DNA from 2 places in the Mycoplana sp. BE70 genome. Region 1 is predicted to be linked to the other one. Evidence: riboswitches for the same ligand, from Rfam matches in the RefSeq annotation. Region 1 holds a riboswitch; the other holds the start of a gene.

The links. A riboswitch is a leader RNA that binds a small molecule or an ion and turns the genes downstream of it on or off. The one in region 1 is predicted to bind FMN.
Region 2: linked by a shared signal. The riboswitch ahead of J2Y48_RS21545 (DMT family transporter) and the one ahead of ribB (3,4-dihydroxy-2-butanone-4-phosphate synthase) in region 1 are both predicted to bind FMN.

Annotation. Positions count from the first base shown of each region.
Region 1 is NZ_JAVDTM010000005.1:294,022-301,312, reverse strand. It holds gene J2Y48_RS11725 (FMN-binding glutamate synthase family protein) at 1-662, opposite strand, end outside; gene J2Y48_RS11720 (hypothetical protein) at 765-1,463, opposite strand; FMN riboswitch at 2,077-2,223, shown strand; gene ribB (3,4-dihydroxy-2-butanone-4-phosphate synthase) at 2,349-2,987, shown strand; gene J2Y48_RS11710 (NnrS family protein) at 3,363-4,565, shown strand; gene J2Y48_RS11705 (cytochrome P450) at 4,829-6,019, shown strand; gene J2Y48_RS11700 (hypothetical protein) at 6,120-6,602, opposite strand; gene J2Y48_RS11695 (hypothetical protein) at 7,235-7,291, shown strand, end outside.
Region 2 is NZ_JAVDTM010000013.1:133,329-140,619, reverse strand. It holds gene clpX (ATP-dependent Clp protease ATP-binding subunit ClpX) at 165-1,442, shown strand; gene lon (endopeptidase La) at 1,795-4,221, shown strand; gene hupB (DNA-binding protein HupB) at 4,430-4,705, shown strand; FMN riboswitch at 4,828-4,975, shown strand; gene J2Y48_RS21545 (DMT family transporter) at 5,059-5,979, shown strand; gene J2Y48_RS21540 (esterase-like activity of phytase family protein) at 6,070-7,291, shown strand, end outside.

The DNA.
Region 1 (7,291 bases):
TTGCGGCAGCCAAAGTAGCCGGATGCCACCTGGTAGATCAGGTCGCCGCCGCCCTGGCGATGGTAGCGGCTGATGCTGCCCTCGCCCGTGTCATGTGCGAACCCGCCCTTCTTGGCGCCCGTGTTCAGCGCGAGGATCGCATTTGCCGACAGCGAGCCGAAGCTCATCGCCGATATGTTGTAAAGGCTGGCATTGTAGGGCTGCTTGCAGGCAGACCCGCCGATCCTGACCCGGAAGTCGGTCGTCTTGATCTCCGTCGGCGCGGCAGAGTGGGTCAGCCATGCATAGCCGGAACCGTAGACGTTCTCGATCGTGCCGAAGGGCCGCTTGTCTTCGACACCCTTGGCGCGCTGATAGACGAGACCACGATCCTGGCGGCTGAATGGTTCTTCATCCCGGTCGCTCTCGATCAGATACTGGCGTAGCTCGGGACGGAAGCTCTCCAAAATAAAGCGCATGTGTCCGATGATCGGATAGTTGCGCAAGATCGCATGTTTGTACTGCCGCATGTCGCGCAAGCCGACGAGTGTCAACGCCACGAATAGTGCGGCGAAGATCCACATCCAGTGGCTGTAGAGGCTTGCCGCGATGATCGAGGCAAACGCAAGCAGCGCCACAAAAGCAAAGATGGCGTAGCGCTGGTATGTGGGGAAAACTCTCACGGCTGGAGACCCTCGGGAAATCAAACTCTCTATCGACAGCGGTCGGGAGCACCGACCGAGCGTGCCGCTGCTACAACGCAGCGGCACGCTCGTCAATTTGTCTTATCCGGCCTGCAGGAAGCCGACCTTGGCGGCGCTTTCGCTGGCGAAGTAAGTATAATGGAATGCATCGACCCGTCCGCTGATCAACGGCACTTCGTCGCGTCTCCAATACCAGGCGGTTTTGTTGAGTTCCTGCTCGAACGCAGGCGAGCTTGTGGCGGACCAGAAGCCGCCGATGCCACCAGGCTTCAGGGCCCGCTTTATCTGTCCGATCCCGGAGCTCTGATAGATAGCTTCGTTCGGCGCGCGCACGGTGAAGTCAGGTCCGTTGTCCGTGTCCATCAGGATCACGTCAAAGGGGTCCCGCTCTTCCCCCAGCACCTCCATTGCGTCACCAACCCGAACTTTGACACGGGGGTCTTGCAACGGATGGTCGGCAAGGTGTCCAATATGGGTTCGGTTCCACTCGACGATCTCGGGAACCAGTTCGCCCACGACGATCTCCGCATCCGGCTCCAGATGCTTCAGGGCCGTCCGCAGGGTGAAGCCCATGCCAAGGCCGCCGATGAAGATCCTGCGTGCCGGCGCACCGTGCAGCCTCAGGGAGCGTTTCGCGAGGATGTCTTCGGATTGGTGGCTGAGGTTCGACATCAGCTCCAATCCATTGTAGCGGATTTCGAACAGCTCGTTTCGTGTACGCAGGATAATCTCGTCGCCAGCAGAGTTGCTGGCGCGTGCCAGTTCGGTCCAAAGGGTCACGGCTATTCCTAACGATTTTTTCAGGCTGCCTTGCAGCCTCATATTACGCTTAAGGGTGTCGGAAGTTCGGGTTGCCCGGCTCGACTAGAGCCGCGGCAACCCGAAGGCATCGCCGACGGTTGCGCCGTTCTGGAATGCAAAGATCGCGGACCTGGCCGACGCCATGTATCGCCGGTCGCCAACCGCCTCGCCCGTCATCTTGAAAATGGACAACGGATCCCTTGCCCCGCCGACAGCGTCGAGCCGTGCAGGGTGAAAGCGATGACAGAAGATGGAGGTCTGGAATGCGGGAGATACACCCATTGACAGGCCCAATCAGTGCTGCGCTTGCGCGCTGGCAGAAGAACGAACCGCAAATGATGAGGATCCCGGGGCGGAAAAGTGTGCGGCGTCTGGTTCAGAAAGGCCCGCACCGGGACAAGCCGGGTGCTTCCTTAGCGAGCCTCGATATCCTGACGAATGTTTCCAAGCACATGATGTCTATATGGTTCCCGAAAAGGGCCGTTCAATGGCAATAGGACCAGTAGCATTTTCGGCGTGGATTAGCGAAGGGGCATCTTCGCGTCGAGGGACGCGCCCCCTTGCAATTTACGGTCGATTGCTCCTATCTTCGCGGCGTTCTCAGGGCGGGGTGCAATTCCCCACCGGCGGTATCGGGAAACATCCCGGAGCCCGCGAGCGCTTCCGGTCTCGCCGGAAGGTCAGCAGATCCGGTGCGATGCCGGAGCCGACGGTATAGTCCGGATGAAAGAGAGCAAGGTCACTGCAGCACTCCTCGCGGAGGCGCGACGGTGTTTGTTCGCCCAAGGGAAGTTTTGCCGATGCGCGCAGGCGCGAAGGCGCAACAATGGCCGGGATCCGGCCCAACCCTTGAAAGACCGAAGTATGACTATCCATAAAATTGAAGATGCGATCGCCGCCATTGCCCGCGGGGAGATGGTTATTGTCGTGGACGACGAAGGTCGCGAAAACGAAGGCGACATCGTCTTTGCATCTGAGGATGCGACGGCTGACAAGATCGCGTTCATGATGAACAAGGCCCGCGGCCTGATCTGCGTGTCTATGGAAGGTGCCCGTCTTGATGCGCTGGACATTCAACTGATGGTTCCCAACAACACGGAATCGCTCAAGACCGCCTTCACCGTTTCGGTCGACTACCTGCCCGGAACGACGACGGGCATCTCGGCTGCAGATCGCGCTGCAACCATCAGGGCTCTGGTCGATCCGGCTGCAAGGCCGGAGGAGTTCGCGCGGCCTGGGCATATTTTTCCGTTGCGGGCCAACCCGCAGGGCGTGCTCGGCCGCCCCGGCCACACGGAGGCTGCCGTCGACTTCTGCCGCCTTGCCGGCAAGACCCCCTCCGGCGTGATCTGCGAGATTGCCAACGACGACGGCACCATGGCCCGCTTGCCGGATCTCGAGATCTTTGCCGAACAGCATGGCTTGTGCCTCGTGACGATCGAGGATCTCATCGCCTACTTGCACGACACGCAACCTTCCCGACTTGCGGAAGCCGCCGCATAGGCGCGACGACCATCATTCCGGGGCGGCATCGGCCGCCCCGGAGTGATGCATGTCATGTCCCTCGTCTCCGTCCTCGACCTGGCCCGTAAGCCTCTCATCGATCGCCCGGCCATCCCGTCGTCCACGGATCCGCACCGGATAGCCATCGGCTGCGGCAAGGGCTGCGAGCCGTCCTGCCCTCTCCGGATCTCCCCCGACCCCGTTGGAGCAGCGCACCCGCATACTTGCGTTTTCGCAAAGAAGGCGCCCGATGGAGGCCCTATTCATGGCTTTGATTATTTTAGAAGACTGCTGCATGAGCCGGAAACACACCTCACTGACCGCCTCGCTGCATCCCATCCGGCGCGCGCACGCCATCACCGAAGGAAACTGACCATGGCGAGTCAAGCCCCGACAAAACCGTCTTCCGCAGTTGCGGGCTTCTTCTCGGCGGGCTTCCGCCCCTTCTTCCTCTTCGGTGCCCTCCAGCCGGCGGTGATGATGGCGCTTTGGGTCCCGTGGTTTCTCGGCTGGACGCAGCTGCCGTCGGCAATGCCACCGGTCGCCTGGCACCAACACGAACTGATGTTCGGATACGTGCCGGCGGTTATCGCCGGATTTCTGTTGACGGCGGTTCCGAACTGGACCGGTCGCAAGCCGCTGTCCGGTTGGCCGCTCTTTCTGCTTTTTGCGCTCTGGCTGGCCGGCCGCGTGGCGATCGCCTGCTCGGATTGGATCGGAGCCGATGCGGCCATGGTGGTGGCTGCAGGGTTCCTGCCGGTCCTTGCCATCTTCGTCCTGCGTGAACTGGTGGTTGCGGGCAACCGGCGCAACTACAAGGTCGTTGTTGCCCTCGGCGCGTTGTTCGCCGCGGAGCTTCTGTTCTTTTACGAAGTGAGCCGCTACGGTTTCGCCGAGATAGCCGATCGGCTGGCGATCGGCACGATCATCATGCTCGTCGCCATCATTGGCGGACGCATTATTCCGGCCTTTACCGGCAACTGGCTGCGCCAGAAAAATCCGGGCAGAATGCCATCGTCTTTCGACCGGTTCGACATGGCCGGCATGGCCCTCGCCTTCCTGGCTTTCGCCGCGTGGGCGATCGCAGCACGCCTTGAGGCCTTCGTTTGGCCGGCCGGCATCCTGATGCTGCTTGCTGCCGGTGCGCAGTTCGCGCGGCAATTGCGCTGGGCGCCGCTCCGCACCGTTTCCGAGCCGCTGGTGACGGTGCTGCATGTCGCGTTTTTCTTCGTTCCAGCCGGTTTCCTGCTGACGGGCGCAGCCCTGCTGTCGGGCGACATCGGCCTGCGTACCGCGGGCATCCATGCCTGGACGGTGGGCGCGATCGGCGGCATGACGCTCGCGGTGATGACACGAGCCACACGCGGGCACAGCGGCCAGATGCTGCGTGCACCCGCATCGACGGTCCTGGCCATCTATGTGCCGATTGTCCTTGCCGCGCTGGCACGGATCGTCGCAGCCCTTGCGCCGGAACTCACAGTGCTGCTCCTGCCACTTTCCGGGGCGTGTTGGATCGTCGCCTTCCTCGGTTTTGTCGTGCTCTACGGGCCGCTGCTCCTGCGTCACGGCGTCAGATAAGCGGCGCGGACATGCCGGAACAGCGGCCGCGCGCTGCACTTCGACCATCATGGCACGGAGCGCGACAAACGGTTGCTGCCTTTGCCCGCGGCATCCCAGCCGCTCCTCCCCGGTCCTGGCGGCTGCAATTATAAAGTGTGAGGTTCGCGACCTTTTCCCAACGGCCAATCAGGATTTGCGTCACACTCTTTGCGCCACGGCAAAGAACGCACGGCTCGACTTTCCCACAGATGGCAGGAGATCGACACGAGGGGGCGAGGCAGATGAAATCAACAGCCGGCACGGAATGCGACACCAACGGGCCGTCGGGCGGACCTGCCTTCGATTGGGACCCCCGCAGCGAAGCTGTTCTGAACGACCAGTTCCAGGCCTATGACCACATGCGCAAAACCTGCCCCGTTGCCCACAGCGATTATCTCGGCTGGTCGCTGTTTCGACATGAGGACGTCCTGAAGGCGCTCATGGATCATGAGACGTTCAGCAATGCCGCGTCGCGGCATCCATCCGTGCCCAACGGTATGGACCCGCCGCAGCACACCCCCTACCGACGGATGATCGAGACCTATTTCACGGCGGAACGGGTCGATGCCTTCGAGCCTGAATGTCGGGCCATCGCGCGCGAACTGGTCGCCGGCCTGCAAAAGGGCCACTCGACCGAAATCATCAGCGAATTCGCCGATCCCTACGCGGTCCGCATCCAGTGCGCCTTTCTCGGGTGGCCAGCCTCGCTGCACGGTCCGCTGCGCCAGTGGGTCCGCAAGAACCAGGAGGCCACCCTGGCCCGCAATACGGAGGCCATGGCGGCGATCGCGCTGGAGTTCGACGGCTATATCCGGGGCCAGTTGAACGAACGGGAGCATGCCGGTTCGGCGGCACCGGACGACATCACCACCAGCCTTCTCCGGCAGACCGTCGACGGTAAACCACTCGACCACGACGCCATTGTCAGCATCTTGCGCAACTGGACCGTGGGCGAGCTTGGCACCATCGCGGCTTGCGTCGGCATCGTCGCGGATTTCCTGGCGGATCGCCCCGAACTCCAGGCGGAGCTCCGCCGGGACATTGGCCGTTTACTTCCGGCCATCGACGAGATCCTGCGGCTGCACGCACCGCTGATATCCAACCGGCGTGTGGCGACAAAGCCGGTTGAAATAGGTGGTCGCAGGATTGCGGCTGGAGAGCGGATCACGCTCATCTGGGCCTCGGCCAACCGCGACGAGGCCGCCTTTGATGACGCCCGAGAATTTCGCCTCGATCGCGACCCCTCGCAGAACCTGCTCTACGGCGCTGGGATCCATGTCTGCCCCGGTGCTGCTTTGGCTCGGATGGAACTGCGTGTGGTCATGGAAGAATTGCTCGCGCGCACGGATCACATCGCACCGATACCCGGCGGCGGCGTACGCGCCATCTACCCGGCGAGCGGCTTCGCATCACTTCCGTTGCGGATCAGCTAGGCAGTCTGCCTTGCCGCCGGAACTGCAGTTCTCCATCGGAGCGTTGTGAAGGTCACCGACTGCTGCGGACCGGCGTCAGAAGCCCCGCCGTGCCGCAGACCTATCGAGGAAAATTATACTTTTCAGTGATGTCCCACAGCCTGTGATTGAGGTCGATCAGTGAGCGAATGCTCTCCTTGATCCGCGCCATCTCCAGGGTGTCGAGCGCTTCGACTTTGCCGTACTTAACGTCGTCCTTGCTGTCGAATATCCGCATGAGCTGCGTCAGTCCCTGGCCGCTGTCCGGATCAAACGAATAGATGCAGTGATTGTATTTGTTTCTCAGTTTCGACAGGTCGCTCAGCCGTCTCGTCGCATCCAGCACGTCGTTGCGGCATTCAGCCGATGTTTTTTGCATCTTCGCCAGGCGCTCGACCAAGTCAAGACGCGCGCGGGTCGTATTCAACGTCAGAAAGATGACGATGGCCGTCTCTTTGTCGACCTGGGCAAGGCCGGCAATCATGTGGATCAGAAGGCTCTCCGTGTTTGTCCAAGTGTAGTTTAGCTGCCCAACCAACAGGAGTATTTCCTGAAACTTCGGCATTCCTTTCCCTCCAAATACATCCGCAAAACATACCCGAGATACCACATCCGGATATTGCCATCAGTCTGACCGCATCAACCTCAATGATGTCTCACGCACCAGAGCAATCCAAAGGGTAACGTCCCTAACTGCAATACGGCAGCGGAGTAATTCGCAACAAGGCATAGCCGTTAGTAGTATTTCCCTAGGTCATAAGGAAGGTGCAGAGCAAAGCCATCCTTGCCAGAATTCACGGTTCCGCGGAAATCTTTTAGCGAACCCCTTCTATCAACGGCAGTACTGGGGCCTATTCGAATACCCCGTAGACGCAGCACGATCATACCCCCTAACTCCAATGGTCAGCTATAACGATCGCTCCTTCCCAACAGACTATTGCGCCGGGCTTGGGTCAAAACATGGAATGCAAGCGAGGCGGATATGCCCCGGTTACGACCAGATGGACCCCGTTTGAGCCCTATTCCATTTTGACCCAAATCCGGAGGAGGAAAAAATCCTCCAGTTAGTGGTGCACGGCCGCGAGAACGCGCCCGGCGCAACCAAAAAGCACGACTCATGTTCAACCGCCGCGCGGTGATGACCCCAAGAAGATGAATGGCGGTCAAGCCAGCGGCTCAGCGACAGAGGATAGAGCTATGGCTGACAGAGGCCGGACCAACTGGGATCTTATCAACGACGATCCGAGTCAGGAA
Region 2 (7,291 bases), on a different contig from region 1:
CGGTTTGGTGGGGGATTCGTTGCGACCGGTCGGGGTGTGTTCTCCAGACCGGCCAGTACCCCAAAGAGCCTTGATGGACCGGCGGTACAGGTCGGGCCCTCCGGGTGGGTTGAGTGGTTCGCGCAGCCTGAGCGGCGTGTGCGGGATGCCGGAAGGAAAGTGATATGAGCAAGGTCAGCGGCAGCAACGGCGGCGACTCCAAGAACACTCTCTATTGTTCATTCTGCGGCAAGAGCCAGCATGAGGTTCGCAAGCTGATTGCGGGACCGACTGTGTTCATCTGCGATGAATGCGTCGAATTGTGCATGGACATCATCCGCGAGGAGAACAAGACTTCGATGGTGAAGTCCCGCGACGGCGTGCCCACGCCGCAGGACATCATCAAGGTCCTCGACGAATATGTCATCGGCCAGCAGCAGGCCAAGCGCATCCTCTCGGTCGCCGTCCACAACCACTACAAGCGCCTGGCGCACGCCGCCAAGGGCTCGGATGTCGAACTGGCGAAGTCGAACATCATGCTCGTCGGCCCGACCGGCTGCGGCAAGACCTACCTTGCCCAGACGCTGGCCCGCATCATCGATGTGCCCTTCACGATGGCCGACGCGACGACGCTGACCGAAGCCGGCTATGTCGGCGAGGACGTCGAGAACATCATCCTGAAGCTCCTGCAGGCGGCCGACTACAACGTCGAGCGCGCGCAGCGCGGCATCGTCTATATCGACGAAGTCGACAAGATTTCGCGCAAGTCCGACAATCCGTCGATCACCCGCGACGTATCGGGCGAGGGTGTGCAGCAGGCGCTCCTGAAGATCATGGAAGGCACGGTCGCTTCCGTTCCGCCGCAGGGCGGTCGCAAGCACCCGCAGCAGGAATTCCTCCAGGTCGACACGACCAACATCCTGTTCATCTGCGGCGGCGCCTTTGCCGGCCTCGACAAGATCATCTCCGCCCGTGGCGAGAAGACCTCGATCGGCTTTGGCGCGACCGTGCGTTCGCCGGAAGATCGCCGCGTCGGCGAAGTCCTGCGCGACCTCGAGCCGGAGGATCTCGTCAAGTTCGGCCTGATCCCGGAATTCATCGGTCGTCTGCCGGTGCTGGCGACGCTCGAGGATCTCGACGAGGATGCACTGATCCAGATCCTGTCCGAGCCGAAGAACGCGCTGATCAAGCAGTATCAGCGGCTGTTCGAGATGGAGGACGTGGAACTGACCTTCCACGAGGACGCGCTGCGCGAGATCGCCCGCAAGGCGATCGTGCGCAAGACCGGCGCCCGCGGCCTGCGCTCGATCATGGAGAAGATCCTGCTCGACACGATGTTCGAGTTGCCGACGCTCGAAGGCGTGCGTGAAGTCGTCATTTCGGACGAGGTCGTCAAGGGTTCGGCTCGCCCGCTCTACATCTATTCGGAACGCTCGGAGGAGAAGGCGAACGTGTCCGCCTGACGCGCTGCCGTGACCTGTGCAAGGCCCGCCCCAGGTGGGCCTTCGCCATATCATCGGCCGCGTGTCGCGCTGCTGCGGTGCCCGTAAATGGTGGTCAAGCGCGCAACCCAGTTCGGCTTCGCTGGGTTGCGGAGACGGTGAGTATCCTTGTGATCGGGGTGCATGTAAGCCCCGCGATAGGTCCTGAGCTAAACTTTGGTTCTCTTGAGCAGTCTGTCCGAGGCGACTCCCCGCGGGCTTGAAAAGTAGTTTACGGTACTCCACTTGTGGATGGAAAAAGTAGGCCGGATTTTAAGCGCAACAGGGCGCCCGGCATCAGCTCCCGGCAACGGGAAGTTGGAAAGGACATGACATGACGAAGAAAACGTCTGGCGCGCAGGAAAACATGGCATACCCGGTTCTGCCGCTGCGCGATATCGTGGTGTTCCCACACATGATCGTGCCGCTGTTTGTCGGCCGCGAGAAGTCCATCCGTGCGCTGGAAGAGGTAATGGGTACGGACAAGCAGATCATGCTTGCCACCCAGATCAACGCTGGTGACGACGATCCGGAACCCGACGCGATTTACAAGGTCGGTACGGTTGCCAATGTCTTGCAGCTGCTCAAGCTTCCCGACGGTACCGTAAAGGTGCTGGTGGAGGGGCGTGCCCGCGCCGAGATCGAAAATTACACCGATCGCGACGAATTCTACGAGGCTATGGCGCACGTTCTGCCCGAGCCGGAAGAAGATGCCGTCGAGATCGAGGCGCTGTCGCGCTCGGTCGTTTCCGAGTTCGAAAATTACGTAAAGCTCAACAAGAAGATTTCGCCGGAAGTCGTTGGCGCCGCGAGCCAGATCGAGGACTATTCGAAGCTGGCCGACACGGTCGCCTCGCACCTCTCCATCAAGATCGTCGAGAAGCAGGAAATGCTCGAGACGACGAGCGTCAAGCTGCGCCTTGAAAAGGCGCTCGGCTTCATGGAAGGCGAGATCTCCGTCCTGCAGGTCGAAAAGCGCATCCGCTCGCGCGTCAAGCGCCAGATGGAGAAGACCCAGCGCGAGTACTATCTGAACGAGCAGATGAAGGCGATCCAGAAGGAACTCGGCGACGGCGAGGACGGCCGCGACGAGATGGCCGAACTGGAAGAGAAGATCTCGAAGGTCAAGCTGTCGAAGGAGGCACGCGAGAAGGCGGACGCCGAGCTGAAGAAGCTGCGGCAGATGAGCCCGATGTCGGCGGAAGCGACCGTCGTGCGCAACTACCTTGACTGGCTGACCGGGATTCCCTGGAACAAGAAGTCCAAGGTCAAGGCGGACTTGAACAATGCGGAGAAGATCCTGGACGAGGACCATTTCGGCCTCGACAAGGTCAAGGAGCGCATCGTCGAGTATCTGGCCGTGCAGGCGCGCTCGAACAAGATCAAGGGCCCGATCCTGTGCCTCGTCGGTCCTCCGGGCGTCGGCAAAACCTCGCTTGCCAAGTCGATCGCCAAGGCTACGGGACGCGAGTACGTCCGCATGGCGCTGGGCGGCGTGCGCGACGAGGCCGAGATCCGCGGCCACCGCCGCACCTATATCGGCTCGATGCCCGGCAAGGTCATCCAGTCGATGAAGAAAGCGAAGAAGTCCAACCCGCTCTTCCTGTTCGACGAGATCGACAAGATGGGCATGGACTTCCGCGGCGATCCATCGTCGGCTCTGCTCGAGGTGCTGGATCCGGAACAGAACTCGACCTTCATGGATCACTACCTCGAGGTCGAGTACGACCTGTCGAGCGTGATGTTCGTGACCACGGCAAACACGCTGAACATTCCGGCGCCGCTGATGGACCGCATGGAAGTGATCCGCATCGCCGGCTACACCGAGGACGAGAAGCGCGAAATCGCCAAGCGTCACCTGCTGCCGAAGGCGATCCGCGATCACGCGCTGCAGGAGAAGGAATTCTCCGTCACCGACGGTGCGCTGATGGCGATAATCCAGCAGTACACCCGCGAGGCCGGTGTGCGTAACTTCGAGCGCGAACTGATGAAGCTCGCGCGCAAGGCGGTGACCGAGATCATCAAGGGCAAGGCCACGAAGGTCGAGGTGACGGCGGACAACATCCACGACTTCCTCGGCGTGCCGCGCTTCCGCCACGGCGAAGCCGAGCGCGAGGATCAGGTGGGTGTCGTCACGGGGCTCGCCTGGACCGAGGTCGGCGGCGAGCTGCTGACGATCGAAGGCGTGAGCCTGCCGGGCGGCAAGGGGCGCATGACGGTCACGGGCAACCTGAAGGACGTCATGAAGGAATCGATTTCGGCGGCGGCATCCTACGTCCGCTCGCGCGCTATCGATTTCGGTATCGAGCCGCCGCGCTTCGACAAGACCGATATCCACGTGCACGTGCCGGAAGGCGCGACGCCGAAGGATGGTCCGTCGGCCGGTATCGCCATGGCGACCGCCATCGTCTCCATCATGACCGGCATTCCGGTCTCGAAGGATATTGCGATGACGGGCGAGGTGACGCTGCGCGGTCGGGTCCTTCCGATCGGTGGTCTCAAGGAGAAGCTGCTTGCAGCGCTTCGCGGCGGCATCAAGAAGGTGCTGATCCCGGAAGAAAACGCCAAGGACCTGGCGGAGATCCCGGACAACGTGAAGAACAACATGGAGATCATTCCGGTTTCGCGCATGGGCGAGGTGATCGAACACGCGCTGGTCCGCAAGCCGGAACCGATCGAATGGGATCCGTCGATGGTTGAATCGAAGCCGGTTGCAACCGTCGAATCGGTCGACGAAACCGGGGCTGCGGTCGCCCACTGAGGGTAAACGAAGCCTTAAAATCTGCCCTTTGCAGGGCAGAAACGCAAAAGGTCGGCGGCAACGCCGGCCTTTTTCGTTGAAAAAGGCTGTGAAAAGCCCGGAATTTCAACGTTTGTGGACGAAACCCCGTTGCGGCGGCAAGGTCGATGCGTATTCTGCCCCCGACTTATGTATGAGTCGTTTCGAACCGTATGAAAGGGGTGGAAACATGAACAAGAACGAACTCGTCTCCGCAGTTGCAGAGAAGTCCGGCCTGTCGAAGACGGATGCCGCGTCGGCTATCGACGCCGTATTCGAGACGATCCAGGGCGAACTGAAGAACGGCGGCGACGTTCGCCTCGTCGGTTTTGGCAATTTCTCCGTATCGCGTCGCGAAGCCTCGAAGGGCCGTAACCTTTCGACCGGCGCGGAGATCGACATTCCTGCCCGCAACGTGCCGAAGTTCTCGGCCGGTAAGGGCCTGAAGGACGCCGTAAACGGCTGATCGGGTGCGCCGGACGGCCAGTCACGATGACGGCCGTCCAGGTTGGTCGAGGGGTTCGGTTCAAGCCGGACCCTTTCGCATTTCCGGGGTCTTGCAGGCTCCGGCGGATTGCTCTACGGGTGCGTCGTTCTCAGGGCGGGGTGAAAGTCCCCACCGGCGGTAAGGGTACTAGCCCAAGCCCGCGAGCGCCTTTCCATCCATCGGAAAGGGTCAGCAGATCCGGTGCGAATCCGGAGCCGACGGTTACAGTCCGGATGAAAGAGAATGATTGCGTCACGAAGGGCAGGGGCTGCCCGTCGTCTCGCCTTCATGCGTCCTGATTTGTGTTGGTCTCTGTGTTCGGGATGCATGACATGAATCAGACTTTTCGCGGCCTGCCGTTTTCCCGGGCCATGGCCGGTGCCGCCTTCATGGTCCTTGCCGGTATCGCTTTTGCCGTCCTCAATGTCGTCACGCAGTGGCTGACGATGAAGGTCGGCTTTCCCTCCGCGTCCGCAGCTTTCTGGCAATATGCCTTCGCACTCGTTTTCTCCCTACCTTTCCTGCGTCGGGCCGGGCTGGCGGCGATGCGCACTGCCCATCCCTGGCGGCATGTCGTTCGAGTTGCGTTTGCCGCCTTCGGCGTCGGTGCCTGGGTCGCCGGACTGGCCTCCGTCCCGATCTGGCAGGCCATCGCGCTGGTAATGACGTCGCCGTTCTTCATCATCCTCGGTGCGCGTCTTTTCCTCCGTGAACATGTCGGTCCCGGCCGATGGGCCGCCACAGCCATCGGTTTTGCCGGCGCCATGATCATCCTTCAGCCGTGGACGGACGAGTTCACCTGGGCGGCGCTTCTGCCGATACTTTCGGCGTTGTTGTGGGGCGTGTCTTCGCTGATCACCAAGAGCCTGACCGCAATCGAGCGCCCCGAAACCATCACCATCTGGCTTCTGGTGCTGTTGACGCCGATCAACGGCGCACTGGCGTTCGCCGCCGGTTTTGCGGTGCCAAGCGGCGTGGCGCTCGCCCTGTTCGTTTTTGCCGGCGTGCTGACGGTCTTGGCACAGTATCTGCTCACGCTCGCCTATACGGTGGCCGATGCGGCTTACGTTCAGCCGTTCGACGATCTGAAGCTGCCGCTCAACGTTTTCGCCGGCTGGCTGGTCTTCGGCTACGCGCCGGCCGGTTACCTCTGGCTGGGGGCCACGCTGATCCTCGGTGCATCGCTCTTCATCATGCGCAGCGAAATGCGGCGGGAGAGAATGGCGACCGAGACCCGCGGCTTGAGAGGATAGGCCGTGCAAATGGAGGACGCTGTCATGCGCCTGTCATCCCCATCGCGCAGAACCGCATCTATCGCGTGTTCGACACATGGGGAAAATTTGATGACCAACCGATCACTGGGTACGGTGCTCACCGCCGTACTTCTCGCATCCGTTGCCTTTCCGGCCGCTGCCGAACCGGTCTTCAACCGGATTGCCTCGTTCGCCGTGGCCGACAACATGCCCGACGGTGTGGATCCCAAGGCGCCGACCTCGTCGGAAATCATCACGGCAACGGCAGATGGCAACACGCTGGTCTATTCCGACAGCCCGATGAGCGCGGTCGGCTTCATCGACATAACCGAGCCGAAGGCACCGAAGGCTGCCGGCACGGTCGCCTTCGAGGGCGAGCCCACCTCGGTTACCGTCGTTGGCGGCAAGGCGTTGGTCGCGGTCAACACTCGCGAGAGCTTCGTCAAGCCATCCGGGCTGCTGGCGACCGTCGACATTGCGACGCGAAAGACGGAAGCGACCTGCGATCTCGGCGGCCAGCCGGATTCGATCGCCATCAACAGGGACGGCACGCTTGCTGCAATCGCCATCGAGAACGAGCGCGATGAGGACCTGAACGACGGCGCGCTGCCGCAGATGCCGGCTGGCGATCTGGTGATCCTGTCGCTGAAGGACGGCGTGCCGGATTGCGCGACGGTCAAGCACGTCACGCTGACCGGGCTCGCCGAAATCGCCGGCGATGACCCGGAGCCGGAATTCGTTTCCTTCAATGGCCAGGACGAGATCGCCCTGACCCTGCAGGAGAACAACCACATCGTCATTATCGACGCCAAGAGTGGTACCGTGAAGGGCCACTTTTCGGCCGGCTCGGTTGACCTGAAGAACATCGACACCAAGAAGGATGGCGCCATTTCCTTCACCGGCAAGAAGGACGGACAGAAGCGCGAGCCGGACGCTGTGAAGTGGCTGGACGACAACCGATTGGTGGTTGCCAACGAAGGGGACTACGAAGGCGGCAGTCGCGGCTTCACGATCTTCGACAAGACCGGCAAGGTCCTCTACGAAAGCGGTCCCTCATTCGAGTACGCGATCGCTGCGATCGGCCACTATCCGGACAAGCGCAACTCCAAGGGTATCGAGCCGGAGGGGCTGGAAGCGGCGACGTTCGGCAATGACAACCTCTTCTTCGTGCTTTCCGAACGCGCCTCGATCGTCGCGGTCTACAAGGACACTGACGCGGAGCCCGAACTGCTGCAGCTTCTGCCGTCGGGCATCGGTCCGGAAGGCGCGGTCGCCATTCCCGGCCGCAACCTGTTCGTGACGGCAAACGAGA